Regions from separate parts of the Arthrobacter sp. GW460-12-1-14-TSB2 genome, predicted to be linked through region 3. Evidence: riboswitches for the same ligand, from Rfam matches in the RefSeq annotation. Region 3 holds a riboswitch; each other region holds the start of a gene.

The links. Region 3 has a riboswitch for S-adenosylmethionine ahead of metX (homoserine O-acetyltransferase MetX). Riboswitches for the same ligand answer to the same signal wherever they lie in the genome.
Region 1: linked by a shared signal. The riboswitch ahead of AC07YR_RS17690 (aminotransferase class V-fold PLP-dependent enzyme) and the one ahead of metX (homoserine O-acetyltransferase MetX) in region 3 are both predicted to bind S-adenosylmethionine.
Region 2: linked by a shared signal. The riboswitch ahead of AC07YR_RS21400 (DUF1737 domain-containing protein) and the one ahead of metX (homoserine O-acetyltransferase MetX) in region 3 are both predicted to bind S-adenosylmethionine.

Annotation. Positions count from the first base shown of each region.
Region 1 covers NZ_JBWKYC010000016.1:96,491-106,724, reverse strand. The annotation lists gene AC07YR_RS17745 (GDSL-type esterase/lipase family protein) at 1-29, shown strand, start outside; gene AC07YR_RS17740 (serine hydrolase domain-containing protein) at 167-1,426, shown strand; gene AC07YR_RS17735 (DUF4097 family beta strand repeat-containing protein) at 1,504-2,331, shown strand; gene AC07YR_RS17730 (PadR family transcriptional regulator) at 2,332-2,955, shown strand; gene AC07YR_RS17725 (50S ribosomal protein bL37) at 3,039-3,113, shown strand; gene rsrA (mycothiol system anti-sigma-R factor) at 3,237-3,497, opposite strand; gene AC07YR_RS17715 (sigma-70 family RNA polymerase sigma factor) at 3,494-4,303, opposite strand; gene AC07YR_RS17710 (DoxX family protein) at 4,663-5,211, shown strand; gene aroA (3-phosphoshikimate 1-carboxyvinyltransferase) at 5,218-6,594, shown strand; gene rsgA (ribosome small subunit-dependent GTPase A) at 6,584-7,699, shown strand; gene hisN (histidinol-phosphatase) at 7,764-8,576, shown strand; SAM riboswitch class IV at 8,795-8,908, shown strand; gene AC07YR_RS17690 (aminotransferase class V-fold PLP-dependent enzyme) at 8,944-10,234, shown strand, end outside.
Region 2 covers NZ_JBWKYC010000028.1:13,569-23,802, reverse strand. The annotation lists gene AC07YR_RS21425 (hypothetical protein) at 1-2, shown strand, start outside; gene AC07YR_RS21420 (nuclear transport factor 2 family protein) at 84-476, shown strand; gene AC07YR_RS21415 (hypothetical protein) at 593-829, opposite strand; gene AC07YR_RS21410 (O-succinylhomoserine sulfhydrylase) at 876-2,084, opposite strand; gene AC07YR_RS21405 (rhodanese-like domain-containing protein) at 2,085-2,495, opposite strand; gene AC07YR_RS21400 (DUF1737 domain-containing protein) at 2,492-2,797, opposite strand; SAM riboswitch class IV at 2,832-2,946, opposite strand; gene AC07YR_RS21395 (NtaA/DmoA family FMN-dependent monooxygenase) at 3,178-4,473, shown strand; gene AC07YR_RS21390 (aromatic amino acid ammonia-lyase) at 4,478-6,073, shown strand; gene AC07YR_RS21385 (PLP-dependent cysteine synthase family protein) at 6,070-7,104, shown strand; gene AC07YR_RS21380 (EAL domain-containing protein) at 7,271-8,398, shown strand; gene AC07YR_RS21375 (DinB family protein) at 8,502-9,116, shown strand; gene AC07YR_RS21370 (aminodeoxychorismate lyase) at 9,141-10,085, opposite strand; gene cls (cardiolipin synthase) at 10,189-10,234, shown strand, end outside.
Region 3 covers NZ_JBWKYC010000013.1:121,296-131,529, reverse strand. The annotation lists gene AC07YR_RS15930 (bifunctional o-acetylhomoserine/o-acetylserine sulfhydrylase) at 1-1,170, shown strand, start outside; SAM riboswitch class IV at 1,262-1,377, shown strand; gene metX (homoserine O-acetyltransferase MetX) at 1,390-2,601, shown strand; gene AC07YR_RS15920 (MFS transporter) at 2,774-4,168, shown strand; gene AC07YR_RS15915 (zinc-dependent alcohol dehydrogenase family protein) at 4,174-5,292, shown strand; gene AC07YR_RS15910 (LysR family transcriptional regulator) at 5,300-6,199, opposite strand; gene mmsB (3-hydroxyisobutyrate dehydrogenase) at 6,373-7,275, shown strand; gene AC07YR_RS15900 (CoA-acylating methylmalonate-semialdehyde dehydrogenase) at 7,307-8,791, shown strand; partial or broken gene AC07YR_RS15895 (HNH endonuclease) at 8,856-10,234, shown strand, end outside.

The DNA.
Region 1 (10,234 bases), on a different contig from region 3:
AGTGGCTCGGTATCGCTGCCCCGGAGTAGATCCGGAAGCCCGGGCGGCTTTGCCCGCTCGGGGTGCTGCATCGAAACAGATGCGCACGTGCTCGGGGTGCTTGACACCCCAGTCCCGCCCGTGACCCAATGGGCCCATAACGCCGTCGACAAAAGGTTGTGGGTCCATGAACGTTCCCGGAATCCCCAAGGGCTCCCCCGCCCCGGCAGCGCTGGCCGTAGCGCTGATGCTTGCTGTGGCAGGTTGCAGTGCGGGCCCGGCTCCTGCCCCGTCTTCGCCTTCCCCCTCCGCCGCAGCCTCCTCCCCGGCAGCTTCGTCCAACGACGGGCTGCAGGAGTTCGACCAGGCGGCGCTGGAACAGACCTTCAGGGATGCCGCCCGGGAACTGCGCGTCCCCGGCGCGGTAATGCTCCTGCGGACCCCAGCTGGGAACGTCACGTACGCATACGGCGTGCGTAGCTTCGGCGGAACCGATCCCGTGACGCCGGCGGACCACGTCCGGATCGGCTCCGTCACAAAGACCTGGACCACCACTGTCATCCTGCAGCTGGTCCAGGAAGGGAAGATAGAGCTCGACGACCCGGTGGCGGACTACCGTCCGGACGTGCCGAACGGCGCCAACATCACCATCGAACAGTTGCTGACGATGCGCAGCGGACTCTACAACTACACCGAGGCACTGGAAGTAAACCAGGTCCTCGATGCCGATCCCGGAAAGGCATGGCCCCCCGAAGAACTGCTCGCCGTTGCTTTCCGCCATCCGCCGTATTTCGCTCCGGGCGAGGGCTTCCACTATTCCAACACCAACACGGTGCTGCTCGGCCTGATCGCGGAAGCCCTGGACGGCAAGCCGCTCACTGCGGCGTTCCGGGACAGGCTGTTCACACCGCTGGGACTGACCGGATCCGTATTTCCGGAGCAATCGTCCAACGCCATTCCGGAACCGCATCCGCAGGGGTACATGTACGGGAACAACGTGCTGACGCTCAACGACCCTGCCCTTCCCGCGGACATGCAAAAGGCTGCCGCTGACGGAACCCTCTTGCCCACGGACCAGACAGCCATGAACCCCTCGTGGGCCTGGGCCGCCGGGTCCGGAATTTCGACCGCGGAAGACCTCGCAACGTGGGCGGAGGCACTCGGCGGCGGAAAGGTCCTGGGACCCGCCCTGCAGAAACTGCGGTTGGACAGTCCCCAGCCGGTCAAGGCCGACGACCCTGGAGGGGCTCTCTACGGGCTGGGGATCGCCAAATTCGGGAAACTCTTCGGGCATACCGGCGAACTGCCCGGCTTCAACACCTTCGCAGGCCATGACCCTGCCGCCCAGGTCACCCTCGTCGTCTGGACGAACCTGGCCCCGACGCCGGATGGCAGGGATCCGGCGACCACGATCGCCCGGACCCTCATCGGAAAGATCTACCGCTAGCCAGCGTCTATTGCTTTTGGGCAAGACGCGATATATCGTCAAATCATATTCACGATATATCGCAATATGGAGGCGCAGTGGACGAGAACACCTGGACCGTCACCGGTCCGCAGACGATCGACGTCGACGGCGTCAGGTCACTCAAGCTCGGAATCATCCGGGGACGGTTCGATGTGGTCACCCACGCCGAGGAGGTCACGCGGATCGAAGTATCCGAAATCCACGGGGATCCGCTGACGGTCACCCTGGTCAACGGGCGACTCGAGGTTCGGCACCAACTGCAGGGCGCCCAGGGCTGGTTCAAGAACCTGATGGACACGGTCAACAACAGCAGCACCAACTCCGTGGTCATCAGCATTGCGTTGCCGGCGGGCGTGGAAGTGGAGGCCGGCACGGTCAGCGGGGACGGCCTCGTCTCCGGGATCAGCGGCCACACCAAGCTCAACACCGTCTCCGGATCCGTCATGGCGGACGGCACCAGCGGCGAACTCCACGTCAACACGGTCAGCGGCGAAGTCATCGCCCGTAACCACGAGGGCGTCCTAACCGCCAAGAGCGTTTCCGGGGAAGTCACCGCGTCCGGCCGGTTCAGCAACATCCGCGCCAACACCGTCAGCGGCGACATGAGCTTCGACCTCCGCGGCTTCACCCACGACTTCGGGGCCAATTCGGTGTCGGGCGACCTGACCGTCCGGCTTCCCCAGGACGTCGGAGTCGATGTCGTGGCCAAGTCCGCCGGCGGCACCGTGGTCATCGACGACCAGAAGTACGTCCATCCGGGCGGCAAGGTCCAGACGATTGCCGGCCCGGATGCGCAGCTGATGATTGTGCGAACCAACTCCGTCTCCGGAAAGACGTCCATCATCCACAGCCTGTCGCCTGCGGACACCGAAACGGAGGCCTAGATGCCTCCGGTCTTCGCCCATGGCGCGCTTCGCCTCTACCTGCTTTCCCTCCTGGAGTCGGGCCCCAAACACGGCTACGAACTCATCAAAGCCCTCAGCGAACGCTTTGGGGGGACCTACTCCCCCAGTGCCGGGACGATCTATCCGCGGCTCGGCAAGCTGGAAGAAGAAGGGCTCGTGGCCACGGAAGCCGAGGGGCGACGCACCAACTACCGCATCACCCAAGCCGGCCTAGTGGAGCTCAACCGGCGCCGGGACGAACTGGCCGGCGTGGAGAATGACATTTCCGCCTCGGTGCGCCGGCTGGCCGACAATCTGCGGGAGGATATCCGCGTCAACATGCGCGGGCTCCGGGCCGACCTTGCCGCCACTGCCGAGGCCGCGCGGTCGTCTGCGCGTTCCGCAGGGTTCCCGGACCGCGGTACCCGGCACACGCCCGAAGGCGACCGCACGCTCAAAGAGGCGGAAATGCTGGTGCAGTCGTTCAGGGACAACCTGCGTGTGGAGCTTCGGGTAAAGGCCAGCGCTGCACCAATCAGCGGCGTCACGCTCGAGACGATCCGGACGGTGCTGGACCAGGCCGAAATATCGATCCGCAACTCGCTGAACGCCGGCAGTCATTGAGCGGGCCCCGGTTCGCGGGCCGTCGCGTGATGTGGGAGACTTGAGGGCAGCTCTTTTGAGTACCAAGATTAAGGAGGCCAGCTATGAGCAAGCGTGCACGTAAACGTCGTGACCGTAAGCGTGGCGGCGCGAACCACGGGAAGCGCCCCAACACCTAAGCTACGGTTTGGAACATGAGCTTTAAAGCAGAGGGCCCCGGAAACCACATGGTTTCCGGGGCCCTTCGCCGTTAATGCCGTGAAATCGGGGTCAGCTGCCGTCCGGCCGGGTTTCGGGCGGAGCTAGGCCTCGACAGGACGGATCGAATGGATCCGGTCCAGGATGGCGTTCTTCAGGTTCTCCGGGGCGGCTTCCGTACAGGAGCGCTTGACCACCTTGCGGATGACGCACTCGAGATCGTACTCTTCAAGGCACTCCGGGCAACCGTCCAGGTGATCCTTGATCTCGGCGATGTCGCTGTGTGTCAGCGCACCGTCCAGATATTCGTAAATACGTTGCATCCGGGCATCGTCGCAATCGCCCAGTCCCTGGCAGTCGCTCATTTCCTGTTCTCCTGTGTTGTGCTTTCGGCCGCGGCACCGGAATCGGTTGCGGCTTTGAAACCCCGCTCTGCGGCGTAGTCCGCAAGCATGTCGCGCAGCATTTTGCGGCCGCGGTGAAGCCGGGACATCACAGTGCCGATGGGGGTGTTCATGATGTCTGAGATTTCCTTGTACGCGAACCCCTCCACGTCGGCAAAGTACACCGCGAGGCGGAATTCCTCCGGAATCGCCTGCAGCGCCCGCTTCACATCGGAATCCGGAAGGTGGTCCAGCGCTTCCGCTTCGGCAGAACGCAGGCCGGACGAAGTGTGCGATTCCGCCCGCGCCAACTGCCAGTCCTCAATGGTGTCCGAGTTCGACTGCAGCGGCTCACGCTGCCTCTTGCGGTAGAGGTTGATGTACGTGTTTGTGAGGATCCGGTAGAGCCACGCCTTGAGGTTGGTTCCCGGTTTGTACTGATGGAACGCCGAGAAAGCCTTGGTGTAGGCCTCCTGCACCAGGTCCTCAGCGTCGGCGGGATTCCGTGCCATCCTCATGGCGGCCGAATACAGCTGGTCGACGTACTGCATGGCGTCGCGTTCAAACCGCAGCCTGCGCTGCTCGGGGGTCTCGGACACGACGTCGACCTCCGCCTCCGCGGACCGCGCGCCGTCCGGGCTTGTCCCGACGTCAGGGCTCACCCCGGTGTCCGCGCTGGCTGCAGCGTCCGCGCTGGCCCCGGCGTCCGCCGGATGCCTGCTGTTGTTTTTGGCCTCGTTACCGGCAGCCTCGTATATGGCCGCAACGGCCGGATCAATGGTGCTCATTGCCTTCAAGTCTACTGTGACACGTCCCGGGCCTACCGGCGGGTGCCCGCCAGCCTCATCACGCCCCGAGAACTCAAACGGCGCAAGGAGTTCCGCGCTGTCCCTAACCAATGTCAAAGCTTCATCTCCGCTCTGTGTCCTTGTGTCGGCGTCCATCCTGGAGGCGCCCGTGCGAACGCATTCAGCGTTCAGCCGCCCGGCGTCCGCAAGCGCCTTAGGCCGTGGCCAAGCACAGCCCGTGACTCATCGGGACCTGCTTTCCATAACCACTGCCGGCGGGCAAATATTCCGCAAAAGTGCAAGACTAGAACCGGTTCCCCCGCAGATGTTCCGCGGCTCGTCCACCCAGGAGGAAATTCATGTCGTTAGTCCGCATTCTCGCCCGGCCCATGCTGGCCTCCAGTTTCGTTCTCGCCGGCCTGGACAAGCTAAAGAACGCGGATGACACTGCGACGCAGCTGTCGCCGCTGTTGCGCCGGGCAGCGGATTCCCTCCCGTTCGCCACCAACGAAAAAGTACTGGCACGCGTCATTGGAGGCACTCAAGTGGGCGCTGGCGTGCTGTTCGCCATGGGCAAGTCGGCCCGGCTCGCAGCCTCCGTACTCGCCGTCATTTCAGCGCTGAACGCCTTCGTCGAGTGGCGCAGCGCCGACATCACCACCAAGGAAGGCCGGGACGCGCGGCGGACCCAGCTCCTGAAGAACGTCACGCTCACCGGCGGCGTACTGCTTGCGTCCGTGGACACCGCGGGCAAGCCGAGCCTGGCCTGGCGGGCCGAGCATCTGGCCGCCGACGCCCGCAAGGGTGCCAGCCACCTGGCTGCAGACGCCCGGAAGACCACCAGCAAGAATCTCAATAAGGCCGAAAAAGCAGTCCGCAAGGCCGTGGACCACGCCGTGAAAGCATAGGCACGAATGACAGGCACTGCCCCCGCCCCAGTACCGTCCGCGCCGGTTGCGGACGACACCTGGCCCGCACCGTTCGCCGAAGCGCCGGTCGACGCCACAGTCACCGTCCCCGGTTCGAAGTCCCTCACCAACAGGTACCTGGTCCTTGCTGCCCTGGCCGACGGGCCGTCCCGCCTCCGTGCACCCCTGCACTCCCGCGATTCGGCCTTAATGATCCAGGCACTCCGCCAATTGGGTGCCGGAATCCGGGAAGTCCCGGGGGACGGCTCATTCGGGCCCGACCTTGAAATCACTCCCCTCGCCCCGGACGCGACGGCGGCGGATGCCGCCATCGACTGCGGACTCGCGGGTACGGTGATGCGCTTCGTTCCCCCTGCGGCCGCCCTCCGCAGCGGCGCCACAGTCTTCGACGGCGACCCGCACGCCCGCAAGCGGCCGATGGGCACCATCATCGAGGCGCTGGCAGCCCTCGGCGTCGATGTCCGGGCCGCCGACGGAACCCGGCCGTCATCGCTTCCCTTCGCGGTGGCCGGCACTGGCGAAGTGCGCGGCGGCCACCTGGTGATTGATGCAAGCGCCTCATCGCAGTTTGTGTCGGCGCTGCTCCTTGTGGGAGCGCGTTTCACCGAGGGCCTGCACCTTGAGCACGTGGGCAAGCCGGTCCCCAGCCTCGACCACATCAATATGACCGTGGCCGTACTGCGCGAAGTCGGCGTGTCGGTCGACGATTCCGTCCCCAACCACTGGGTGGTGGCACCGGGCTCGATCCGGGCCTTCGACCGCCGCATTGAACAGGATCTTTCCAACGCGGGCCCCTTCCTCGCCGCGGCGCTGGCAACCGGCGGTACCGTCCGCATCCCCAACTGGCCCGCGCCCACAACGCAGGTGGGTGACCTGTGGCGCAGCATCCTGGCTGCGATGGGCGCCACGGTCACGCTGACCGACGGGACACTCACCGTGACGGGCGGACCGGAAATCAAGGGCGCAGACTTCGCCGACACCAGCGAACTGGCACCGACCGTGGCAGCGTTGTGTGCGTTGGCAACAACCCCGTCGCGGCTGACCGGCATAGCGCACCTCCGCGGCCACGAGACCGACAGGCTTGCCGCACTCGTCACGGAAATCAACCGCCTGGGCGGGGACGCTGAGGAAACCGCCGACGGCCTGATAATCCGGCCTGCAAAGCTCCACGGCGGAACAGTTCACAGCTACGCCGACCACCGGATGGCCACCGCCGGGGCCATCCTCGGCCTCGCCGTTCCCGGCGTCGAGGTTGAAGACATCGGCACCACGTCCAAGACGATGCCCGACTTCCCGCAGCTGTGGGAAGCCATGCTGGCACCACAGCCGGGCCGGCAGACGGAACAGGCCAGTGGGGCGTAGCACCGGTACATGGGACGAGTCCGATATCCGGGTCCGTCCCAACAAGAAAGGTACGCGTCCACGGACCAAGGACCGGCCCAGCCATGACGACGCCGTGACCGGCCGGATCATCACGGTGGACCGCGGGCGCTACACGGCGGTGGTGGGCGAAGACAGCGGCAACGAACGCATCGTGGTCGCCGCGCGGGCGCGCGAGCTGCGCCGTTCGCCGGTAGTGGCCGGGGACTTCGTGTCCCTGGTGGGTGATGTTTCCGGAGAGCCCGACACCCTTGCCCGGCTCGTGAAGATCCAGGACCGGCGCACCCTTTTGCGGCGCAGCGCCGACGACACGGATCCGATTGAGCGGGCGGTCGTGGCGAATGCGGACCAGCTCGTGGTGGTGGTCGCGGCCGCCAATCCGGAACCGCGCACAGGATTTATCGACCGCGCCCTGGTGGCGGCCTACGACGCCGGCATCGAGCCGCTGCTGCTGGTCACCAAAGCAGACGTCAAGGATCCCACCGAGCTCCTGTCCAACTACCGGCACCTTGATTTCCCGGTCATCATCAGCCGGACCGCCGACGCCGCCGCCTCCGGCATCGATGCCCGCTCGGACGACGGGCTGTCCGCGCGCCTCGACAGCGACGCCGTCTCGCAGCTCCGTGCACACCTCGACGGCAAGGTCACCGTCATGCTTGGGCATTCGGGCGTGGGGAAGTCCACCATGGTCAATGCCCTGACCGGCGCTGAGCGGGCCACCGGAGGAGTCAACGCCGTCACCGGACGGGGACGGCACACGTCGTCGTCGGCACTGGCCCTGCGGATCAGTGACGCGCCCGCCGGAAGCTGGATTATTGACACCCCGGGTATCCGGTCGTTCGGCCTTGCCCACGTCGATCCGGACCGGATCCTGCGTTCGTTCCCCGATCTCGAACCCGGCACGGATGCCTGCGAACGCGGCTGCAAGCATGATGCATCCGCCGTCAACTGCGGCGTGGACGCCTGGGTGGCCGAAGGACACGCAGGGCCGTCCGGCGCGGCGCGTCTCGCGTCCCTGCGGCGGTTGCTCGGCACCGATCCCCGGATGGAAGCGCAGGAAGCGAAGGAACTCGGCATCGTTTCGTAGCAGGCAGAGGGGCCAAGGACCTGACATCCCGCCCGGCCGGCCACAGAGACGGTAGTTTGGAACCATGACCCAACCCGCTTCGAGCTACAACGACGACCTGCGCCTCGCCCATGTACTGGCTGACTCTGTCGACTCCCAGACCATGAGCCGCTTCAAGGCGCTGGACCTTCAGATTGAAACCAAACCGGACCTGACCCCGGTCACGGATGCTGACAAAGCAGCTGAAGAGTCCATCCGCGGCCAGCTGTCCCGTTCCCGCCCGCGGGATGCCGTCCTCGGCGAAGAATTCGGCAGCTCCGGGCACGGTTCCCGCCGCTGGATCATCGATCCGATCGACGGCACCAAGAACTTCGTGCGCGGCGTGCCGGTGTGGGCCACCCTGATCGCCCTCGTGGATGAGGGCGAGCCGGTGGTCGGCCTGGTCAGCGCACCGGCGCTGGGAAAGCGCTGGTGGGCCGCTAAAGGGGCTGGCGCCTACATGGGACGGTCGCTTGCGGCAGCCACCCGGCTGAAGGTTTCGAACGTGTCCAAGCTCTCGGACGCCTCCCTCTCCTACTCGAGCCTTAGCGGCTGGAAGGAACGCGGCAACCTGGATGAATTCCTGGGCCTCACGGAGGACGTCTGGCGGACCCGGGCCTACGGCGACTTCTGGTCTTATTGCATGGTGGCCGAAGGGTCCGTGGACATCGCCTGCGAGCCAGAACTGAACCTCTACGACATGGCCGCCCTGGTGCCCATTGTCACCGAAGCCGGCGGCCGCTTCACTTCGCTGGAGGGAGTGGACGGCCCCTTCGGCGGGAATGCCCTCGCCACCAACTCGATCCTCCATTCGGAGGTCCTCAAGCGCCTGAACCCGGACCTCGACGACCTCCTCTGACGCGCAGCGCACCCCCCCGGTCGCTAGGCGCGAGGGCGGCAGATCAACGCAGCGCCGAATGAACGCAGTGCCGAATAAACGACGGCGGACGCCCCTCCCAAGGGTGCGTCCGCCGTCGTTTGTTCGGCCGCAACGCCATTCTTCTGCCTCGCGTAACAAAGTGCTTAATAATTGCCGCAACTTTCCCGCGGCGCTGTCAATGTCCTAATCTCGAAACAGGTCACGAGTGCCAGCGCTAAACCCCGGTTTGCTGGCCGGCAACCCTCCATTCGCGGTGGGGTGCCCCGGGTGACGACCAGGCCGGTCCGGAACGGACCCGGCAAGCGCGGATCCCCGGAGTGAGGGGTCCCTTTACAGTGAGGTCCCCATGACTACTGCCACGTTCCCCGCAAACTCCGGAACCGCCCCCGCCCCAGCCCGTCTGGATGAACGGTTCAGCGTCGCCCGGCGCCCCCTCTCGGCCGTCACCGGCGCGGAGATCCAGGCTCCGCTGATCCAGGGCGGCCACGTCCGCTACGCGAACCTGGACTACGGCGCGTCGGCACCGGCACTGTCCGTCGTCTCGGCCTACCTCAACGAAATCCTGCCGTACTACGCCAGCGTGCACCGAGGCGCGGGCTACGCTTCGCAGATCAGCACGTCCGTGTACGAAAACGCGCGGAATATCGTCCGCGGCTTCGTGGGCGGCAGGCCGGACGATTCCGTCATTTTCACCAGGAACACCACCGACTCCCTGAACCTGCTGGCGGGCTGCCTGCCGGTGGCGGACGGCCGCCACACCGGTGAAGTGCTCTACCTGGACATCGAGCACCACGCCAACCTGCTCCCCTGGCAGGGCGTGCCGCACCGCAGCGTGGTTGCCGCGTCCACCCTGAAGGCAACCCTGGAGAGCCTGCGCACTGAACTCCGGCAGGGTGACATCAGCCTGCTGGCCGTCACCGGCGCCTCCAATGTCACCGGCGAAATCCTTCCGATCCGTGAACTGGCCGCTTTGGCGCACGAACACGGCGCAAGGATTGTGGTGGACGCGGCGCAACTGGCCCCGCACCGCCGCATCGACATCGCAGCGGACGACGTCGACTACCTCGCCTTCTCGGGTCACAAGCTGTATGCACCCTTCGGCTCCGGCGTCCTCGTGGGCCGGCCGGACTGGCTCGACGCCGGGACCCCCCACCTGGCAGGCGGCGGAGCGGTCCGCGAGGCCCGGCTGGATTCCGTCAGCTGGGCCACGGGACCGGCACGGCATGAGGGCGGCTCGCCCAACGTGCTCGGCGCCGCCACCCTTGCCCGCGCCACGCAGGTCATCGGCGCTCTGGAACAGGAGCTGTGGCACGCCCACGAGACCGCCATCCGGTCCTTCCTCGTGGAGGGGCTGCAGAGGATCGACGGCGTCACGGTGCACCAGATCTTCAGCGACACCAATGACACCATCGGGGTGGTCAACTTCTCCGTCGCCGGCTACGACGCGGGCCTTGTTGCGGCCTACCTCTCCGCCGAACACGGCGTGGGCCTGCGGGACGGCCGCTTCTGCGCCCACCCGCTGCTCAAGCGGCTGGGACTGCCCTCGGGCTCGCTCCGCGCAAGCTTCGGCGTCGGATCCCGGCTGGAGGACGCCCAGCGCCTGCTCGCTGGCATTGAGGAACTCCGCCGCACGGGCC
Region 2 (10,234 bases), on a different contig from region 3:
AACTCATCGACAATCAAATTCCGCGGGAATAGCCTTGAACCGTCCGAGAATTACCCGACGACGAAGACGGGAAGGTACCCGAAATGGGAACCCAGGAGAATGTTGAACTGGTCCGGCGCGGATACGAGGCATTCAGTGCAGGCGATATGGCAACCCTTGGCGAAATGTTCGCGGAGCACGCAGTCTGGCACGTTGCCGGAGACGGCGTGCTGTCCGGAAAGAAGGAGGGACGCGACGCCATCCTGGCCTATTTCGGTGAGCTCGGAACGCGTTCCGGAGGCAACCTGAAGGTGACCGTTGAGGAGATCATCGGCGGGGAAACCAACACCGTTGCGGTCCAGCACAACCGAGCAGAGACCGGCGGCCGGTCCCTGGACCAGGACGGCGCAATCGCATTCCGGGTGGCTGACGGCAAGATTACCGAGGCGCGGGAGTTCTTCCAGGACACTGCGAAAGGCGACGCATTCTGGGGCTAGCCGGAGCTACTCCGAAATCCGACCCGGTACTTCTGCACCTTCGGCGCTGCGGCTGGCGATTCAGTCCGTCTGCCCCACCTGCCAGACGTTGTTATCCCGGCACGAGTCCGGCTTGGTCACTCGTACGTGGCAAGCGGCGAGGACGGATACGGCGGCGACGACGGCGTGGAGGTGCTTTGGGGCCCCGGCGCACTCGTGCTGGCCGGATCTGAGGCTCCGGCCGAACCGCAGCCCGATACTGCGGTGGCCGCGGCTGCCAGCATCAGAAGCACCGCGGCTGCCCGGGCACGGGCTTGGGCGCGGTTCCGGGACAGCCCGGCATCACCATAAGCAATGTCACCAAAGAAGGGCATGCCTTCATCATGGCACTGCAGACACGGCGGTCACAGAAGCCCCGGGTCAGATCTGCTTGAGCGCCTGCTCCAGGTCGCGGATGAGGTCCTCGACATCCTCGAGCCCAACCGACAACCGGACCACACCGTCGCTGAGCCCGATGGCCGCTCGGCCTTCCGGCCCCATGGCGCGGTGCGTCGTGGTGGCCGGGTGGGTGATGAGCGACTTGGCATCGCCCAGGTTGTTGGAGATGTCGATGATCCGCAGCGCGTCCAGCAGCGCAAAGGCCGCCTCCTTCGCCGTGCGGCCCGCCGACGGCGAGAGCTCCAGCGTGAGCACGGTGCCGCCGGCCTTCATCTGCTTGGCGGCCAGCTCGTACTGCGGGTGCGACTTCAGCAGCGGGTATTTGACCCAGCTGACAGCCGGCTGCTCCTCCAGCCATCCGGCCAGGCGAAGCGCGGAGGCGGAGGAGTGGTTGACGCGCAGGGCCATGGTCTCCAGGCCCTTGGTCAGCACCCAGGCGTTGAATGCGGACAGTGCAGGCCCGGTGTGGCGCATGAGCTGCTTGACCGGGCCGTCTATGAACTCCTTGGTGCCGAGGATGGCGCCGCCGAGCACCCGTCCCTGGCCGTCGATGTGCTTGGTGCCGGAGTACACAATCACGTCCGCGCCGAGCTCGCCGCAGCGCTGCAGCAGGGGAGTGGCAAAGACGTTGTCGACGACGACCGTCGCCCCGGCCGAGTGGGCCAGTTCGCTGACCGCGGCGATGTCCACGATCTCCTGCATCGGGTTCGACGGCGACTCGAAGAAGACCGCCGTCGTCGGCTCCGCCAACGCGGCCCGCCATTGCTCCAGGTCCGGGCCGTCCACGAACACCGTTTCCACGCCCCAGCGGGGCAGGATCTCATTCAGGATCACAAAGCAGGAGCCGAACAGCGAGCGGGCAGCCACCACGCGGTCGCCCGCGGCCAGCAGCGCACCGAGGGCAGTGAAGACGGCGGACATGCCCGACGCCGTCGCAAAGCACGCCTCCGTGCCCTCGAGCAGCCGGAGCCGCTCCTGGAACGTCGCCACCGACGGGTTGCCGTAGCGGGAGTACACGAACCGTTCGTCTTCGCCCGTGAAGGCGCGTTCGGCGGCTGCCGCGGATTCATACACGAAGCCGGAGTTGAGGAAGATCGGCTCAGCCGTCTCCTGGAAGTTGGTGCGGTCAAGGCCGCCGCGGACAGCCTGGGTGTCGGGGTTCCAGCCGGCGGCGTCGGGATTGAAAGTCACTTAGTTCTTTCCGAGGTTGGTGGGTAGTCCGCGGTTCTTCCAGCCGTTGACGGTGCGCTCGCCATAACGGTCCGGTTCGCCTTCAAAGCCTTCGAGGACGTTGTAGGCCGTGAAGCCGGCCTGCGTGGCGGCGATTGCCGCGGCGACCGAGCGGACGCCGGAACGGCAGAGGAACACCAGTTCGACGCCGGTGTCCTCCGGTGCCTGCTGCTTCAGCTGGCGAATGAAATCCGGGTTGGGGATGCCGCCGGGGAAGGTCCACTGGATGAAGAGGGGATCGTTTTCGGTGGCTTTCGTGTCCGGGATGCCGATGTGGGCCCACTCGCCTTCGGTGCGGACATCCACCAGGACTGCGCCCTGTTCCAGCTTGGCCCAGGCGTCCTGGGGGCTCAGGTCTCCGGCGTAGCTCATGCGTGGCCCTCGAAACCCTCGCCGGGGAAGTCGAGGTCAAACTCAAGTTCGTCCACGGCGGTTGCCACCGCGGCGTCCGAGCTGGCGATGGCTGCGGGCAGGACCACGGCCTGCGCCACGATCACGCTGGTGCCGTTGAACGTGGCCGCCGGGCTCCCGTGCAAAACATAACCATCGGCCAGCGCTGCGGAGATGCGCTCGCAGAAGGAGCGGTCATCGGGGCCGGTGATGAGCCGGTAGGCCAGCTTTTCCTGGGGCAGGTCCTGGGCCGGTAGTTCCTGGCCGGCGGCGGCCGGAGCCAGTGGGGCGGGTGCGTCAGACACGACGGATCTCCTTCTCTCACGCTTGCAGCTCGAATGGGTCGATATGCCGAGTATTCACCTGAGGCACCCCGCCGTGGAAGGAGGGTTGCCGACCGGCCAGTCAGGGCTTGGCACCGGTTCTCATTACTCCCCAAAAACGTAACACTTACGACGGCGGCCTGCACCGCCGTCGTCGTCATCTTCCGTAACGGGACACGGCTGAAAGCGGCGCTGCGCCCTGTTTCCAGTGACCCGTGCGTGACCCCATCTTGCGGTTACAAAAGACCCTGCCGGGAGGATAATGACGGGAGATGAACCGCTGTAACGCCGGATGAAATCAGGCAGCCGTGAATGGATCGAACGGGAATACAGTCAGTCCCATGCTGCACTTCGGTTGGTTTGTGGGTCACGGCTTCGGCGTCCAGGGCTGGGGCACGCCAGGCTACGGCATCGGCTACGACTGGAAAAAGCCCGCCCTGTACCAGCATGCCGTGCGCGAATTCGAGCGGGCCGGGCTGGACCTGTTCATCATCGAAGACTCCCTCACGGTGCCGGACACCTACGGCGGCAGCGCCGAGGTGTCGCTGGCGCAGGCGTCGTTCGCGCCCAAGCACGATCCGCTGGCACTGGTGCCGTACCTGCTCTCCGCCACGGAACACCTGGGCATTGTTCCAACAGTCAGCGCCTCCTTCTACCCGCCGTTCACCGCGGCGCGGCTGCTGGCCACGCTGCAGCATTTCTCCAACGGCCAGGTGGGCTGGAACGTGGTGACCTCCGGCAGCGACCTGGCCGCGCAGAACTACGGCCTGGACCAGCAGATCGAGCACGACCTCCGCTACGAGAAAGCAGAGGAATTCGTGGACGTGGTGCGCAAGCTCTGGCGCAGCTGGGAGCCGGACGCCATTGTGGAGGACGCGGACGCCGGTATCTTCGCGGACCACACGAAGGTCCACCCCATCAACCACGACGGCGAGTTCTTCAAGGTCCGCGGACCGCTGAACACCGCGCCGCTACCCGAGGAACCGGTGCTGGTGCAGGCCGGGGCATCCCCGCGCGGTAAGGCGTTCGCGGGTGCCAACACGGACGTCGCCATCGCGCTGGCCAGGGGTGCGGACGGCATGAAGGCCTACCGGGACTCGATCCGGGCCGAGGCGGCAGCGGCAGGGAGGAACCCCGACGACGTCAAGGTGCTGTTCGTCCTCAAGCCCACCGTGGTTGGGTCCCGGGCAGAAGCGGACGAACTCCGGGAGCAGCGGCGCCGGCTCACGCAGCGCGACATCGACAGCCAGCTGAACTCCATCTCCTATCTCTCCGTCATCGACTTCAAACAGTTCGACCTCGACGCCCCGCTCCCTGAACTCACCACGAACAGCAACCAGGGCACCCTGGATCACTTCACCAAAGCCGGTCCGCCCGGCTCCACGCTGCGCCAGCTCCTGCAGGCGCGCAGCGGCGGCGCCGGGGACAGCATCATCGGCACCGCCGAGGACATTGCGGACTACCTCGAGGAGACAGGGGCCACGGTGGGCGGAGACGGGTTCCTGTTCTCCGGCTTCGTGGACCCGGCCACCGTTCACGGGGCGCTGGACCGCCTGGCGCCCGTGCTGCGGCGCCGCGGGCTGCTCCGGACAAGCTACGGCGACGGCGGCTTCCGCCGGAACCTGCTGGACTTCTAGTCCGATGGGCAACGGCAGCGGCAACTTCCTGATCGGTACGGCGCACCTGCGTGCCAGGGACATCGCCGAGGCCGCGGCTGACCCGGCCGTGAAGTTCGTCCTCAGCACGGACGCCCTGGAACTGATCGGGCGCTCGCGCGAGGTGGTGGAGCAGGCCATCGACTCCGGCCACCGCGTCTACGGCCTCAATACGCTGCTGGGCTCCGGGCGGGACACCGCTGTGGAAGAGAAGTCGATCCTTGCCTACCAGGTTCAGGTGGTGCGGTACCACAACAGCGGCGTGGGGGACCTGCTGGGCGCCGACGAGGTCAGGGCCGTGATCCTGGCGCGGCTGGTGGGCTTCAGCCGCGGCGGCTCCGGAGTCCGGCCGGAAACAGCCCGCTTCTACGCTGACATGCTCAACCGGGGTGTGGTCCCCGCCATCCCGCGCGAAGGATCCGTAGGTTCCGCCGACCTCACCCACCTGGCCGCAGTGGCCGCCGTCGCCATCGGGGAGGGCCAGGCTGTCAGCGCGGACGGGCAGCTGGTGACCGGCGGGCAGGCGCTGGCCGACGCCGGGCTGGCTCCGCTGGAACTGGCGCCCGGCGAGGCCCTGGCCCTGGTCAGCTCCAACTCCTATTCCATCGGTGTCGGCGCGCTGGTGCTGCACCGCATACTGCGGCTCGCCGATCTTGCCGACACGGCGCTCGCGCTGTCGCTTGAGGCGACGGCAAGGCATGACGGCGGGGGCAACCTCAGCCCGTTTTCGCCAGCGGTGCAGGCTGCCAAAGCCGTGCACGGTCAGGCGGTCACGGCGGCCCACGTGCTGGGGCTCCTGGAGGGCGGCTGGCTGGAGGACCACACCCGGGAGGTTTCCGTGCAGGACGCGCTGTCCTTCCGGGCGGCGCCCCAGACCCACGGTGCTGTCCGGTGGCAGGTCACTTCTCTGGAAGATGCCCTGGAGGTGGAGCTCAACGGCCGGGGCGACAACCCGCTCACCGACGTCGGCTCCGGGCGGATGGTGTCCGGCGGGAACTTCCAGCCCATGCAGCTGGCCCTGGCCTTCGAGGCGCTGCGCCTGGGACTGGCCCATCTGGGGATCAGCAGCGAACGCCGGATTGCCAAGCTTTACCCGCCGCAGCGCCGGATCCGCCAGCGGCACCTCGAGGCTGCCAGGAACGGAGCCACGCTGGAGCCCGAAGAACTGCCCGGGCTGCTCTGGTATTCGGCGGCCGGCCTGCTGTCCGAGCTTAAGGTCCTCGCGGCGCCGGCCACGCTGGGGGCGCCCACGCTCTCCGCGGACATCGAAGACCACTCCACCCTGGCGCCGCTGGCCCTCCAGCTGCTGGAGCGTTCCGTGGACGCCGCCGGGAAGTTGCTCGCGATCGAGGCTCTGACCGCCGCGTACCTGCTGGGCGGGGCGGAAGCCCGTGCGGTGCGGCCGCTCGGAAAGGGGACTGCCGCCGTCGTCGCCCGTCTGTCCGGCCTCCTGGCCCGGCATCTGCCGGCGGCAGCGCTCGTAGAACAGGCATCCGTAGAACTGGACGGCTTCCTAGGCACCGGCTTCCTGGCCGCCGCATTCGACGGCGGCCCCGCCGGCAGCACGGAAAGGCAACGATGAGCATCATGACAGGCAGGCACGCGGTTCAGGCTGCTGATGTTGCGGCGGACGCCGCAGCTGTCCTGGCGCAGGTGGGAAACACGCCGCTGGTGCCGCTGGATGTCCTCTCCAAAGGCCTCGGCAGCACGGTGTACGTCAAGCTCGAATCGGATAACCCGGGCGGCTCCATCAAGGACCGGACGGCACTGAGCATGGTCCGCGCGGCTGAGCGCAGCGGTGAGCTCCGGCCGGGGGCAACCATCGTGGAGAGCACCTCGGGGAACACCGGGATCGGGCTGGCGCTGATCGGTGCATTGACCGGGCACCCTGTGGTGGTGGTCACCGGGGACACCATCTCATCCGAGAAACTCGCCGCGCTGCACCGTTACGGCGCCAGGGTGGTGGTGACGGACTGGGCCGCGCCGTCGGAGTCGCCGGAGAACGCACGGGCCGTTGCAGCGCGGATCACCGCCGAGAACCCGGGCGCCTGGCGGCCCCAGCAGTTCGACAACCCGGCAAACCCGCGGGCCCACTACGAAGGGACCGCGCCGGAGATCTGGCAGCAGACGGCCGGGAAAGTGACCCATTTCGTGGCCGGAATCGGCACGGGCGGAACCATCAGCGGCAACGGCCGGTACCTGAAGGAAAAGACCGGCGGCCACGTCGAGGTGATCGCCGCGGATCCCGTTGGTTCGGTGTACAGCGGGGGCCATCCCGGGGAGATCCTGGTGGACGGCGTGGGGAACTCCTGGCCGGAAGCCGAATGGCCCAAAATCTTCGACCGCAGCGTCGTGGACCGCTTCCTCCGCGTTCCGAACAACGAGGTGTACACCACGGAGCACCGGCTGCTGAACGAAGAGGGCCTGTCCCTCGGGCCCTCCTCCGGGCTTGCCGTGGCCGCCGCCCTGAGGGTGGCGCGCGCCGCGCCGCATGGCTCGGTGGTGGTGGCAATAGCGCCCGACGCCGGCAGCAACTATTTGAGCAAGGCTTTCAACCCGGTGTGGCTGGCAGATAACCACATCCATCTGGCAGCGGAATTCGTGGAGGAATAGGCCGCGTGCTTAGCATTACGACTCGGATACAGCTACAGACAGACAGACCGGTCTCGTTGTACGCTTTTGAAACGTTCGTGGTTCCCGCATCCGCGAATCGGCATGCGGTGTTTTCAAGGACGGGTCCCGGGCTCAGCCGGGACCAGCACTTATAAAGGAATAAACCATGTCAATGGATGAGACTTCTTTTCCAGCATTGACCGATGGGGAAACGACTGCGTACCGGGGACCCCAGTCGATCCCGCCTTCGGACGTGAGTGACCCGACGATCCGTGGCCAGGCGTGGAACATCATCGAGTCTGTACTGGATGACGCCACTCCGCAGAGCGAGTGGGCGCGCGAACAGTTGCGCAGCCGGATGGAATCGAACCCGGGGAATCCCGAACGCGCCCTCCTGGAACATTTGATGGCCACGCGGAGCATCACGGGCCAGGATTCGGACGACTCTGAGGCCAACCTGCCCAGCCCTGACCTGCCCGTGCCCGATGAGGACTACGGCGCTACAGTGCTGTTCACCCGCCGGAGCAGGCGCCGCATAGAGGCCATTCTCGGTGACAGGATGCTCCTCACCGCGTTCCAGCCCATCCACGAACTTTCCACCCGTGACGTCATCGGTGTTGAGGCACTGACACGGTTTGTCAGCGACGACGGCGCCAGCGCGGATCACTGGTTCAACGAGGCAGCGGCCGTGGGCCTCGGGCCCGACCTTGAATTTGCCGCGCTGCAGGCAGCCCTGGTGGCCGCAGAGCAGTTGCCGGAGAACGTCTACGTGGCGCTCAACCTCTCACCGGCCACCTGCCTTGACCCGCGGCTCCGGGCGTTCGTGGAGCACTCCCGGCTGGCAATGGACCGGCTCGTCATTGAGCTGACAGAGCGGCTGGCCGAGGACGAATACGATCCTGTCGTTACGGCACTTGCACCGCTCCGGCTACGCGGACTCCGGGTGGCTGTTGACGGCGCCGGCGCGGGTTTCGGCTCGATGAGCCAGGTCAAGCACCTCAGCCCGGACATCATCAAGCTCGACCGCAACCTCATTGCGGGAATCGACCATGCGGCGGGCCAGAAAACCCTGGGCGCAGCCATGGTGGAGTTTGCCCGGCAGATCGGCGCGGACCTGGTTGCGGAAGGGATCGAAACCCAGGCCGAGCTGACCGCGGTCATGGACCTGGGGATGGCCTTCGGGCAGGGGTACCTCCTGGGCCGCCCATCGGTGCAGCCGCTGGACTGGGCAGCCTGGCGGACCGCCGCCGACGAGGAAGCCTTCACCTCGGGGTCCGGCGGCCCGGCCAACTAGACGCTCTCGCAGTTCCTGCTGTTCATAACGGGACGCCCTGTCGCTTCCTGCTGCCTGGGCCGGGGCGCTCAGGAAATGAGCGAGCGTCGGTATAGTGCCCGCTATGGATGACAAAGCAACTCTGCACAGCTACCTGCGCACCCGGCGTGCGAACCTGCTCGCCAAACTCGACGGGCTGGACGAGTACGACGCGCGGAGGCCACTGACGCCCACAGGTACCAACCTGCTCGGCCTGGTCAAGCATGTGGCCAGCGTGGAACTCGGTTATTTCGGCGAGGTCTTCGGGCGGCCGGCACCGATGGACCTCCCGTGGCTTGACGACGATGCCGAGCCTGACGCCGACCTGTGGGCGCCCGCGGACGAGACCCGGGAGCAGATCATCGAGCTCCACCATTTTTCTGCCGCGCACAGTGACGCCACCATTGACGCGCTGCCGCTGGACGCGCCAGGGGTGGTTCCGTGGTGGCCGGAGGAGCGGAGGCACGTTTCCCTCCACCAGATCCTGGTGCACATGTGCGTGGAAACGGCGCACCACCTGGGCCACGCGGACATCCTCCGTGAGCTCATCGACGGTTCAGCAGGCCAGCGGCCCGGCGACCCCAACCTGACGACGCGCACTTCGGAGGAATGGGCAGCGCACTGCGCCCGCATCGACGCGGCAGCCCGCGCGGCCGCAGACCAGGTGAGAGAGCGTCCGGGGGAAGGCGACGAAAGGTGAGAGAGCGTTCGGGGGGTGGGAGCTCTACTCGATCGTGGCGAACAGCTCGTTGAGTTCGTCGGTCAGCTGCTTCCGCAGGGCGGGTGTGCCGATTTCCTTGCCGTCGATGTGGTTCACGGGGGCCAGCAGCCGGATGCTGGAAATAAGCCACACTGCGTCGGCGTCGAAGAGGTCTCGCGGTTCCAGCGGACCGTAGCCGAGCTCCCAGCCCGCGGCCTTGGCGGCGGCAAAGAGCGCGCCCTGCGACGTGCCCGGCAGGATGCCGCTGTCCAGCTGTGGTGTGATGAGGCGGCGCACCGTGCGGGTGCCGCCGGCGCCGTCGTCGGACGTGTCAAGGTGAGCCAGCAACACGGTGGACGTGGGGCCTTCAAGGACGCGGCCGTCGGACGACGTGAAGATGACGTCGTCCGCTCCCTGGTTGTGGGCGTGGCGTAGGGCCGCCATGTTCACCGCGTAAGAGAGCGTCTTGGCGCCGAGCAGCAGCCAAGGTGCCCGTTCGCCCACTTCGCTGTCGTAGCCGCGGTCCAGGAGGATGACGTCGATCCCGGTTTCGCGCTGCCTCCGGCCTGCCGCCGGGACCGCCGAAGCCTGAACCCAGCACGTGGGGGCTGCTCCGCCCTCGGCGCCGCGGGTGCAGATCAGCTTCACCACCGTCTCGTCCTCCGCCGGAGTGGTGGCGGGATGCTGGGAGCGGTATTCGGCCACCGCCGTCGCGATGGCCCGGCGCCAGGTGTCCTCGGCGGGGATGGCCAGCTCCAGCGCGCGCGCCGAACCCTGCAGCCGCCGCAGGTGGGCGTCGAGCTTGCGCGGGTTTCCGCCCACGGCCAGCATGGATTCAAACACACCGTCGCCCCGGGTGGCACCCTGGTCCGTGGCCATCAGCTGCGGCTGTGAAGCATCGGCAATCCGGCCGTCGTCGAAGCGGGGATCAAGGAACACGAGAACGGTGGCCGGGGCAGCAGGAGTCATGCCTCAAGCTTATCCTCGGCCCTGGATGCCGGCCGCGGGATAGGCTGTGCTGGATGCCTTTCCGGAACCGGTCCGGCGGGGGAATAACCGTGGGAGTCTGTCTGTGTTGTGGCCGTTTCCGCTGGTGGGCACCGCGCCTTACTGGCTCG
Region 3 (10,234 bases):
GCCGAGCTGGCGCCCATCTACACCCGCATCGGCAACCCCACCCAGGACACGGTGGAACAGCGCGTTGCCAGCCTGGAAGGTGGCCTGGCAGCGCTCCTGCTCAGCTCGGGCCAGGCTGCCGAAACCTTCGCCATCCTCAACGTGGCCGAAGCCGGCGACCACGTGGTGGCCAGCCCCAGCCTCTACGGCGGCACGTATAACCTCCTGGCCCACACCCTGAAGAAGTTCGGCATCTCCGTGACGTTCGTCGAGGATCCGGACAACCTCCAGCAGTGGAAGGATGCCGTCCGGCCGAACACCAAGCTCTTCTTCGCCGAGGTGGTCTCCAATCCGCGCCAGGATGTCCTGGACATCGAAGGCGTGTCCCGCGTTGCCCACGAGGCAGGCGTCCCGCTGATCGTGGACAACACGTTGTCCACTCCGTACCTCATCCGGCCGCTGGAATGGGGTGCCGACATTGTGGTGCACTCGGCCACGAAGTACCTCGGCGGGCACGGCAGCGCCATCGCCGGCGTGATCGTGGACTCCGGCAACTTCGACTTCGGAAAGGACCCGGAGAAGTTCCCGGGCTTCAACACGCCGGACCCCACCTACAACGGCCTTGTCTACGCCCGCGACCTCGGGGCGGACGGTGCACTGGGGGCGAACCTGTCCTACATCCTCAAGGCCCGCGTCCAGCTGCTGCGCGACCTCGGTTCGGCGGTATCCCCGTTCAACGCCTTCCTCATCGCCCAGGGGCTGGAAACCCTGAGCCTGCGTGTGGAGCGGCACGTTGCCAACGCGGTGACCGTCGCCGAGTGGCTGGAGTCCAGGGACGACGTCGAATCCGTCGCCTATGCGGGCCTGCCGTCCAGCCCCTGGTACGAGCGCGGCCGCAAGTATGGACCCAAGGGCACCGGCGCGATCGTGTCCTTCAACATCGCCGGCGGGGCCGAGGCAGGCAAGCGGTTCGTGGACGCCTTGGAGCTGCACTCCCACGTGGCAAACATCGGTGACGTGCGCTCCCTGGTCATCCACCCGGCGTCGACCACGCACAGCCAGTTGACGGCAGAGCAGCAGGCCGTGGCCGGTGTGACCCCCGGCCTGGTCCGCCTCTCGGTGGGGCTGGAGCACATCGACGACATCATCGCCGACCTCGACGCCGGTTTCCGCGCCGCCAAGGGCGACTGACCAGTACGGCTCCCGGCGTCCACGACGCCGGGAGTCATATTGATGTCACATTCTTAGCCATTGCGGCGACGCATTTCGTAGACTCTTTGAAGGTCATGAGTGCCAGCGACAGCCCCGGCTTGCTGGCCGGCAACCCTCCTTCCGCGGCGGGGTGCCCCGGGTGAAGACCTGGCCTGCCGGCCAGTTGGCGGCGGGCAAGCGCGAAGAAGAGGTCCTCAGATGACGATTGCCGTCACCCGCAGCGGTGTACCCGAAACAGATACCCACGCAGTGGATGCAACCACAGGCAACACCACGGATACAACGACAGGCAACAACACGGATACCAGCACGGTGGACACCGCCGTCCCTGACGGTACGGTCAAGTTCCTCAGCGTTGGCGGGCTGGAGCTGGAGGCCGGCGGCTTTCTGCCGGACGTAACGCTTGCGTACGAAACATGGGGCACGCTGAACGCGGACCGTTCCAACGCCGTGCTGGTGCAGCACGCCCTCACCGGCACCACGCACGTCACCAGGGGTGCCAGCGACGAGGAAGGCTGGTGGGAACAGCTGGCCGGACCCGGAGCCCCCGTTGATACGGACAAGTACTTCGTGGTCTCCATCAACATCGTCGGCGGCTGCTACGGTTCCACCGGTCCTTCCACCCCGGCCCCGGACGGTAAGCCGTGGGGTTCGCGCTTCCCCCTGGTGACCCTGCGGGACACAACGGCGGCCGAGTCCCGGCTGGCGGATGCGCTGGGGATCGAGAGCTGGTACGCGGTGTTGGGCGGCTCCCTGGGCGGAGCCCGGGCACTGGAATGGGCCGTGAGCTACCCGGACCGCGTCCGGCGCTGTGCCGTGATATCCATTGGAGCCAGCAGCACCGCCGAGCAGATCGCTTTTGCCCAGGCCCAAACCCTCGCCATCCGCCAGGACGTCAACTTCAACGACGGCGATTACTACGGCGGCCCGGAGCCGGAAGCCGGCCTTGCCCTGGCACGCAGGATCGCACACATCACCTACCGCTCCGCGTACGAGCTGGAGACCCGGTTCGGCCGCAACGCCCAGAGCAGCGAGAGCCCGCTCGAAGCGGTGTCGCTGGGGGACCGCGGCCGCTACCAGGTGGAGAGCTACCTCGACCACCAGGGCACCAAGCTGGTCCGGCGCTTCGATGCCAACAGCTACATCGCCATCACCGAAGCGCTCATGAGCCACGACGTGGGCCGCGGGCGCGGTCCGCTCAAGGACGCGTTGGCCCAGGCCACGGCCGAGTTCTTTATTGCCGCCGTGAATACGGACCGGCTGTATTTTCCGGCACAGTCTTATGAACTCGCGGCTGCGCTGCCGGGGGATGTGCCAGTGCACGTCATCGAAGCGCCCATCGGCCATGACGGCTTCCTGACCGAGATCGGCCAGCTCAGCACGCAGTTGCGGCAGAACTTCTTCGCATAGCCCCGTCGGCTCAATGTGCATTTTTGCAGAGCAGTTCTGCAGAAAATGGCGTTGAGCCTGCGGCAATGTGAGTCCATACTCTAGGGGACCGGCGCGTTGGTGGTGCACATCACACGCGGCCGCTACGGAATGGTCCACATGGCGTCGACGGAGACGCCGAAGGAGTTCACAAATGAGCACGCAAGACTCCGCCGCAAGGCGCGCAGATGAGACTGACGTCAAGGCCTCCGGCCTGAAGAAGGTGGTGACGGCCTCGATGGCCGGCACTGTTGTTGAGTGGTACGAGTTCTTCCTCTACGCCTCGGCGGCAACACTGGTTTTCGGCAAGATGTTCTTCCCCAATTCCGGCACGGAGCTGGACGGGATTATTGCCGCCTTCGTGACTTACGCGGTGGGCTTCGTCGCCCGTCCCATCGGCGGCATCGTTTTTGGCCACTTCGGTGACAAGTTCGGCCGCAAGCAGCTGCTCCAGCTGAGCATCATCCTGGTGGGCGTCTCCACGTTCGCGATGGGCTGCCTCCCCACCTTCGCGCAGATCGGCTACTGGGCACCCGCCCTGCTGGTGTTCCTGCGGTTCGTGCAGGGCTTCGCCGTCGGCGGGGAATGGGGCGGCGCCGTGCTGCTCGTGGCTGAGCACAGCCCCAGCAAGTCTCGCGGATTCTGGTCCAGCTGGCCGCAGTCTGCCGTGCCCATGGGCAACCTCCTGGCCACCGGCGTGCTCTTCACCCTGTCCTCCACGCTGTCCTCTGCCGACTTCCTCGGCTGGGGCTGGCGCGTCGCCTTCTGGCTGTCCGCGGTGATCGTGATCGTGGGCTACTACATCCGGACGAAGGTCCAGGATGCCCCTATCTTCCTCGAGGCACGCAAGGAAGTTGTTGTTGAGAACAAGGGCTACGGCGTGGCCGAAGTCTTCCGCCGGTACCCGCGCGGTGTCTTCACCGCCATGGGCCTGCGGTTCGCTGAAAATATCCTTTACTACCTCGTGGTCACGTTCTCCATCACCTACCTGAAGGTTGTGGTCCAGACCGACACGTCCAGGATCCTCCTGCTCCTGCTGGTGGCGCACTTCATCCACTTCTGCGCCGTACCGATGGTCGGCAAGCTTTCGGATGCCTTCGGCCGCAAGCCCGTGTACATGGCCGGCGCCATCCTCGGCGGCACCTGGGGCTTCTTCGCCTTCCCGATGATGGACACCAAGAACGACCTCGTCATCCTCGCCGCCATCACCATCGGACTCCTGTTCCACGCACTGATGTACGCCGGCCAGCCTGCGATCATGGCCGAGATGTTCCCCACCCGGATGCGCTACTCCGGCGTATCACTCGGGTACCAGGTCACTTCGATCGTTGCCGGCTCCCTGGCCCCGATCATCGCCACGGCGCTGCTGAGCAACTTCAAGTCCTCCGTCCCGGTGGCGCTCTACCTGCTGGGCGCGTGCCTGGTCACGATGGTGGCGGTGTACTTCCTCAAGGAAACCCGGGGGATTTCGCTGCACGACGTTGACGCCGCGGACGCGCAGGGCACGGCGGACCTCCTGGCCGCTGCCAAAGTATCCGCCAGGAAGTAGTTTCGATGCGAGCAGCAGTCCTTTACGCCGCTGTCCCCGCCGGCACCAGCTACACGCAAGCCCGCCCGCTTGTGGTGGAGGAACTTGAGCGGCCCGAACCCCGCGCCGGCGAACTCGGGGTGGCCATCACCTACTCCAGCCTGTGCCACTCGGACCTGTCGGTAGTGGACGGCTCCCGGGTACGGCCGCTGCCCATGGCGCTGGGGCATGAGGCCGTCGGGAGGGTCGTGACGGTCGGCGAGGGAGTGGAGGACGTCTCGGCGGGGGACCATGTGGTGCTCGTCTTCGTCCCCAGTTGCGGCGACTGCCGCGCGTGCCGCTCCGGCCGCCCGGCCCTGTGCCACCGCGCCGCAGAGGTCAACGGCTCGGGAGACCTGCTGCACGGGGAGGCTCTGCTGCGGACGCCGTCGGGGGAGCGGATCAACCACCACCTCGGGGTATCGGCTTTTGCTGACTACGCCGTGGTGGCACGGGAATCCGTCGTGGTGATCGGCGACGACGTCCCGGACACCGTCGCGGCCATGTTCGGCTGCGCCGTGCTCACCGGCATGGGCGCAGTGTTGAACACCGCGGCGGTCACCGCCGGACAGTCGGTGGCCGTCTTCGGCCTCGGCGCCGTCGGGCTTTCCGCCGTGATGGCGGCGTCCCTGGCCGGTGCCGCCGCCGTCATTGCCATCGACCCGAACGAGGGCAAGCATCAGCTCGCAATGGACTGCGGGGCGACGGCAGTGGGAACTCCGGCCGATGCCGCGCGACTGGTCGCTGAGGCGACCGGCGACGGTGTGGACGTCGCCGTTGAAGCGGTGGGGTCCGCGGGGGTGATCGGCTCGTGCCTGGACCTCGTCACCCGCGGCGGCGCCGTCGTCTCCGTCGGGCTGCCAAAGCCCTCAGCGGAACTGACTGTGGGAGCGCTCCAGTTCGCCGGTGCGGGGAAGCGGCTTCTTGGTTCGTACATGGGAGACGCGGTCCCGGAGCGCGACATTCCGCTGTATCTTGACCACTGGCGCGCCGGACGGCTTCCGGTGGAACTGCTGCACACGGACACGCGGCCGCTCGCGGAAATCAACGAGGGCCTCGATGCGCTGGCGGCCGGGACAGTGGTTCGCCGCCTGTTCCAGGCATAGGTAAATGTCAGGCTGCCAGGATGTCCTGGCGGCCTGACACTTCCGTTTTGAGCGCTGCCACCACGGCCCGGACGGACGCCGAGCGCAGCGACTCCGGACGGGCCACCGCCCAGATGGGAAGCTGCCGCTGGAACAGCTCAGGAAGCACCGGAACGAAGTCCGGGTTGTCCGCGACCATGAAGTTCGGCAGCAGGCCAATGCCCGCACCGCAGCGGACCGCCTCCACCTGGGCGAAGACGCTGGTGGCCTGGAAGCTGGATTTTGGGGCTGGCAGCTGGGACGACCGGTGCCCCAGCTCCGCCACCTGCAGCGCCGACTCCACATAGGAAACGAAGCCGTGATCCCGGACGTCGTCCAGGGCAGCCGGCAGCCCGCGGGAGCGGACATAGTGCGGGCTGGCGTAGAGCCGCAGGAAATAGTTGGTGAGGAAGATGGGCTGCGCGTTGGTGACGTCCATCCGGCCCACCACCACTTCCAGGTCCACGCCGGAGCGGTTCTGGCTGACCTTGCGGGTGGCGCTGAGCATCTCGACGTTCAGCAGGGGGTTGCCCTGCTGCAGGCGGACCAGCGCCGGCGCGACGAATTCTGCACCGAAGCCGTCGGAAGTGCTGATCCGGACCAGGCCGGACAGCGAATCTTCGCCGTTGCTGAGGGCGCCGGTCAGAGAGCCGAGTGTCGCCTCGATCGCCTCGGCGGCGGCAACGGCATGGCTGCCCAGTTCGGTCAGTTCCCAGCCGTGCGGGCTGCGCTCCAGCGTCCGTCCGCCGAGCTGCTTGTCCAGCGCCATGATCCGGCGGGAAATGGTGGTGTGCGTTGTGCCCAGGGTTTCTGCCACGGCGTTGAACCGGCCCAGCCTGGCCACCGTCAGCAGGATCAGCAGGTCATCCGGACTCGGCAGCCGGTTCAAATCCACTTCTTCACTTCCACGCTTTCAATCTCCGGAACGGCTGTTCGGAGGTATGTGCATCAATGCACATACCGTCTGTATTTTTTCCTCTTGATTGCACTGTAACAGGGTGTGATGGTGGACACGGAACTTCCAGCAATAGGGCTGGTACACGAAGCAAAGGAGCTTTCGCCATGGCAGTTGTCGCCTGGATCGGTCTCGGAAACATGGGTGGGTCGATGTCAGCAAACCTGGCTAAGGCCGGTCACGACGTCCGCGGATTCGACCTCAATCCCGAGGCGGTGGCGGCTGCCGAAGCAGCCGGCGTGAAGCCCGTGGCCAGCATTGCCGCGGCCGTGGACGGTGCCGACGTCGTCTTCACCATGCTGCCGAAGGGCGAGCACGCCCGTGCCGTGTACCTGGGCGAGGACGGCCTCCTGGCCCACGCCGACACCCGGACGCTGCTGGTGGATTCCTCGACCATCGACATCGCCTCCGCCCAGGCATTGCACGACGCCGCCGCTGCCGCCGGCTTCCGGTTCGTGGACGCCCCGGTCTCGGGCGGCATGAGCGGCGCGAAGGCGGGGACGCTCACCTTCATGATCGGCGGCGAGGCGGGCGCCGTGGCCGAGGCCACCGAATACATCCGCCCCATGGCCTCCAACATCATTCCCACCGGCGGCGCCACCACCGGGCAGGCAGCGAAGATCTGCAACAACCTGATGCTCTTCATCAACCTCGCCTCCACCGCCGAAGGTGCCGTACTCGCCGACCGCCTGGGCTTGGACAAGCAGGTCTTCTGGGACATCGCCTCGGTGTCCTCCGGCGACAGCTGGGCGCTGCGGACCTGGTACCCGGTGGCCGGCGTCGTGCCCACCGCTGCCTCCAACAACGACTTCGCCCCGACGTTTACCACGGAACTGGCGAACAAGGACATCGGCCTGGCCATCAGCGCTGCCCGCGACACCGGCACTCCACTGGAGATCGGCGAGCACGTGCAGACGCTCTTCCAGCGCCTCATCGACTCCGGGCAGTCCGGTAAGGACTGCTCCATGATCATCAAACTCGTCGACGGCTCGCTCGAGTCCTCCAACTAACCGCAGCCTGCTTCACGAATAGGACTTACCCATGGAACGCATTCCGCACTTCATCAACGGCGCCCTGATCAGCGACGCCGACCGCTTCGGCCCCGTCTTCAACCCCGCCACCGGAGCACAGGACAAAGAGGTGGCCCTCGCGTCGGCCGCACGCGTGGAGGAGGCCATCGCTGCCGCCCAGGCCGCCCTGCCGGGCTGGCGGGCCACGAGCCTGGCCAAGCGCACCAACATCTTCTTCCGGGTCCGGGAACTCCTCACGCAGCGGAAGTCCGAGCTGGCTGCCATCCTCACCAGCGAGCACGGCAAGGTGCTTTCCGATGCTGAAGGCGAGATCTCCCGAGGCCTCGAAAACATCGAATTCGCCACCGGACTCTCCCACATGCTCAAGGGCGAACGCTCGGAGCAGGTGTCCAGCGGCGTGGACGTCCACTCAGTGCGCCAGCCGGTCGGCGTGGTCGCCTGCATCACCCCGTTCAACTTCCCGGCCATGGTGCCGTTGTGGATGATCGGCAGTGCGCTCGCCTGCGGCAACACCGTGCTCCTCAAGCCCAGCGAGAAGGACCCGTCGTCGGCCGTTTTCATTGCCCAAGTCTTCGCGGAGGCGGGCCTGCCCCCGGGCGTCCTGAACGTGGTCCACGGCGACAAGGAGGCCGTGGACGTCCTGCTGGAACACCCCGGCGTCAAGGCTGTCAGCTTTGTGGGATCCACTCCGATCGCGCAGTCCATCTACAAGCGTGCGGCCGACCACGGCAAGCGCGTCCAGGCACTGGGCGGCGCCAAGAACCACATGGTGGTCCTGCCGGACGCAGACCTGGACATGGCCGCTGACGCCGCCGTGTCAGCTGCCTACGGCTCGGCGGGTGAACGGTGCATGGCTGTGTCCGTGCTGGTGGCGGTGGGCAGCATTGCCGACGACCTGGTGAAGGCCATTTCAACGCGCATGGCGGACCTCAACATCGGTCCCGGCACGGACCCCGCCTCGCAGATGGGTCCCCTCATCACCAAGGAACACCGGGACAGGGTGGCTTCCTATGTCGCGGGCGCCGCCAACGAAGGCGCCACGGTTGTAGTGGACGGCCGCGAGCAGGTGTTCGACTCGGACGGCTTCTTCATCGGCGTCAGCCTGGTGGACCACGTGAAGCCGGGCATGAAGGTGTACGACGACGAAATCTTCGGTCCTGTGCTGTCGGTGGTCCGCGCGGACAGCTACAGCGACGCGGTCCGGCTGGTGAACGAGAACGAGTTCGGCAACGGCGTGGCCATTTTCACGCGCGACGGCGGTGCGGCCCGCCAGTTCGAGTTCGACGTCGAGGCCGGCATGGTGGGCGTCAACGTGCCCATCCCGGTACCGGTGGGGACGTTCTCGTTCGGCGGCTGGAAGAACTCGCTGTTCGGCGACACCCACATGTACGGCCCGGACAGCATCCGCTTCTACACCCGCGGAAAAGTGGTGACCACACGCTGGCCGGATCCATCCACATCGGTGATCGACCTCGGCTTCCCGCAGGTGGACTAGGAGGTCAGTCGTTGGGGCGGGCGCTGGCCCGCTTTTTGTCGGTGGTCACTGCCAGACTTCAGCTATGGAAGGCAATAGCAGGCCGGGAGAGGCATCGGAGGACGCAGGCAGCGGGATCACGGTCAGGGACCTGATTGGTCTCCTGGCCTCGGTCCGGCCCTGCGGCGACAGTGCCGCCCTGATCGACCAGGTGCGGGATCTGGAGGACCTGAAATCAGCCGCGGCCTCGATGCAGGCCCGCTCCTCGGTGGCGTTCGATGTCCAGCAGCGCCGTGCGCAGGCCGAGTCCGGGCTGCCTGCTGATGAACTGGGCAAAGGCGTCGCGGCTCAGATCGCTTTGGCCCGCCGTGAATCTCCGGCCCGCGGCGGCCGGCTGCTTGGACTGGCGAAGGCCCTGGTCACGGAGATGCCCCACACCCTGGCGGCCCTGCGCGCCGGCCAACTCAATGAGTGGCGCGCCACGCTGCTGGTAAAGGAAACAGCCTGCTTGTCCGCGGCGGGCCGGTGCGCAGTCGATGAACAGCTCGCCGCGGACTCCGGAGCGCTGGCGGGCGCCGGCGACCGGACCATCGTCGCGGCGGCCCGGACGGCGGCGTATCGGCTGGACCCCCACTCAGTGGTGAATCGTGCCCGCCAGGCCGTGGCAGACCGGCACGTGAGCCTTCGCCCGGCACCGGACGCCATGACTTACCTGACCGCGCTACTCCCGGTCACAGCCGGTGTGGCAGTCCACGCAGCGCTCACCCGGCAGTCCGACGCGCTGCGCTCGGCCGGAGACAGCCGGTCCCGGCGGACAAATCATGGCGGATGACTTGGTAGAACGCATCACGGGGACGCCGGGCGGGATCGTGGGAATTGAAATCCAGCTCATCATGACCGACCGCACCCTGTTCCAGGGCGACAGCGAACCGGCGAGGCTTCCGGGCTACAGTGTGGTCTCCGCCGGGTGGGCCAGGGAGATCTGCGTCCAGGACCAGAGCCAGGGCCAACCTCAGGGCCTGAGCCAAGACCGTGACCGGCCGTTGAACGTTTGGCTGCGGCGGCTCTACACCGCCCCGTGCACTGGTGAGTTGCTCGCCATGGATTCCCGGGCAAGGCTCTTCCCTACCGCGTCTCCGCCGCTTCATCCAGGCACGAGATGGCACCTGCCGCACGCCTTACTGCGATGCGCCGATCCGCCACCACGACCACATCGTCGCATGGCAGCACGGCGGGCCCACGAGCCTTGGCAACGGCAGCGGGCTCTGCGAATCCTGCAACCACACCAAGGAGTCCCCTGGGTGGTACGCAGAACCGCGGCCAGGACCTCGGCACACGCTGGAAATCCACACTCCGACCGGGCACGGCTACCAATCCACGGCGCCTCCACTGCCCGGGACATCACTGCCCGCGCCGCCGCCTCCTATGAACCGTCGCCATAGACGCGAGCTTCTTCACCGCGCG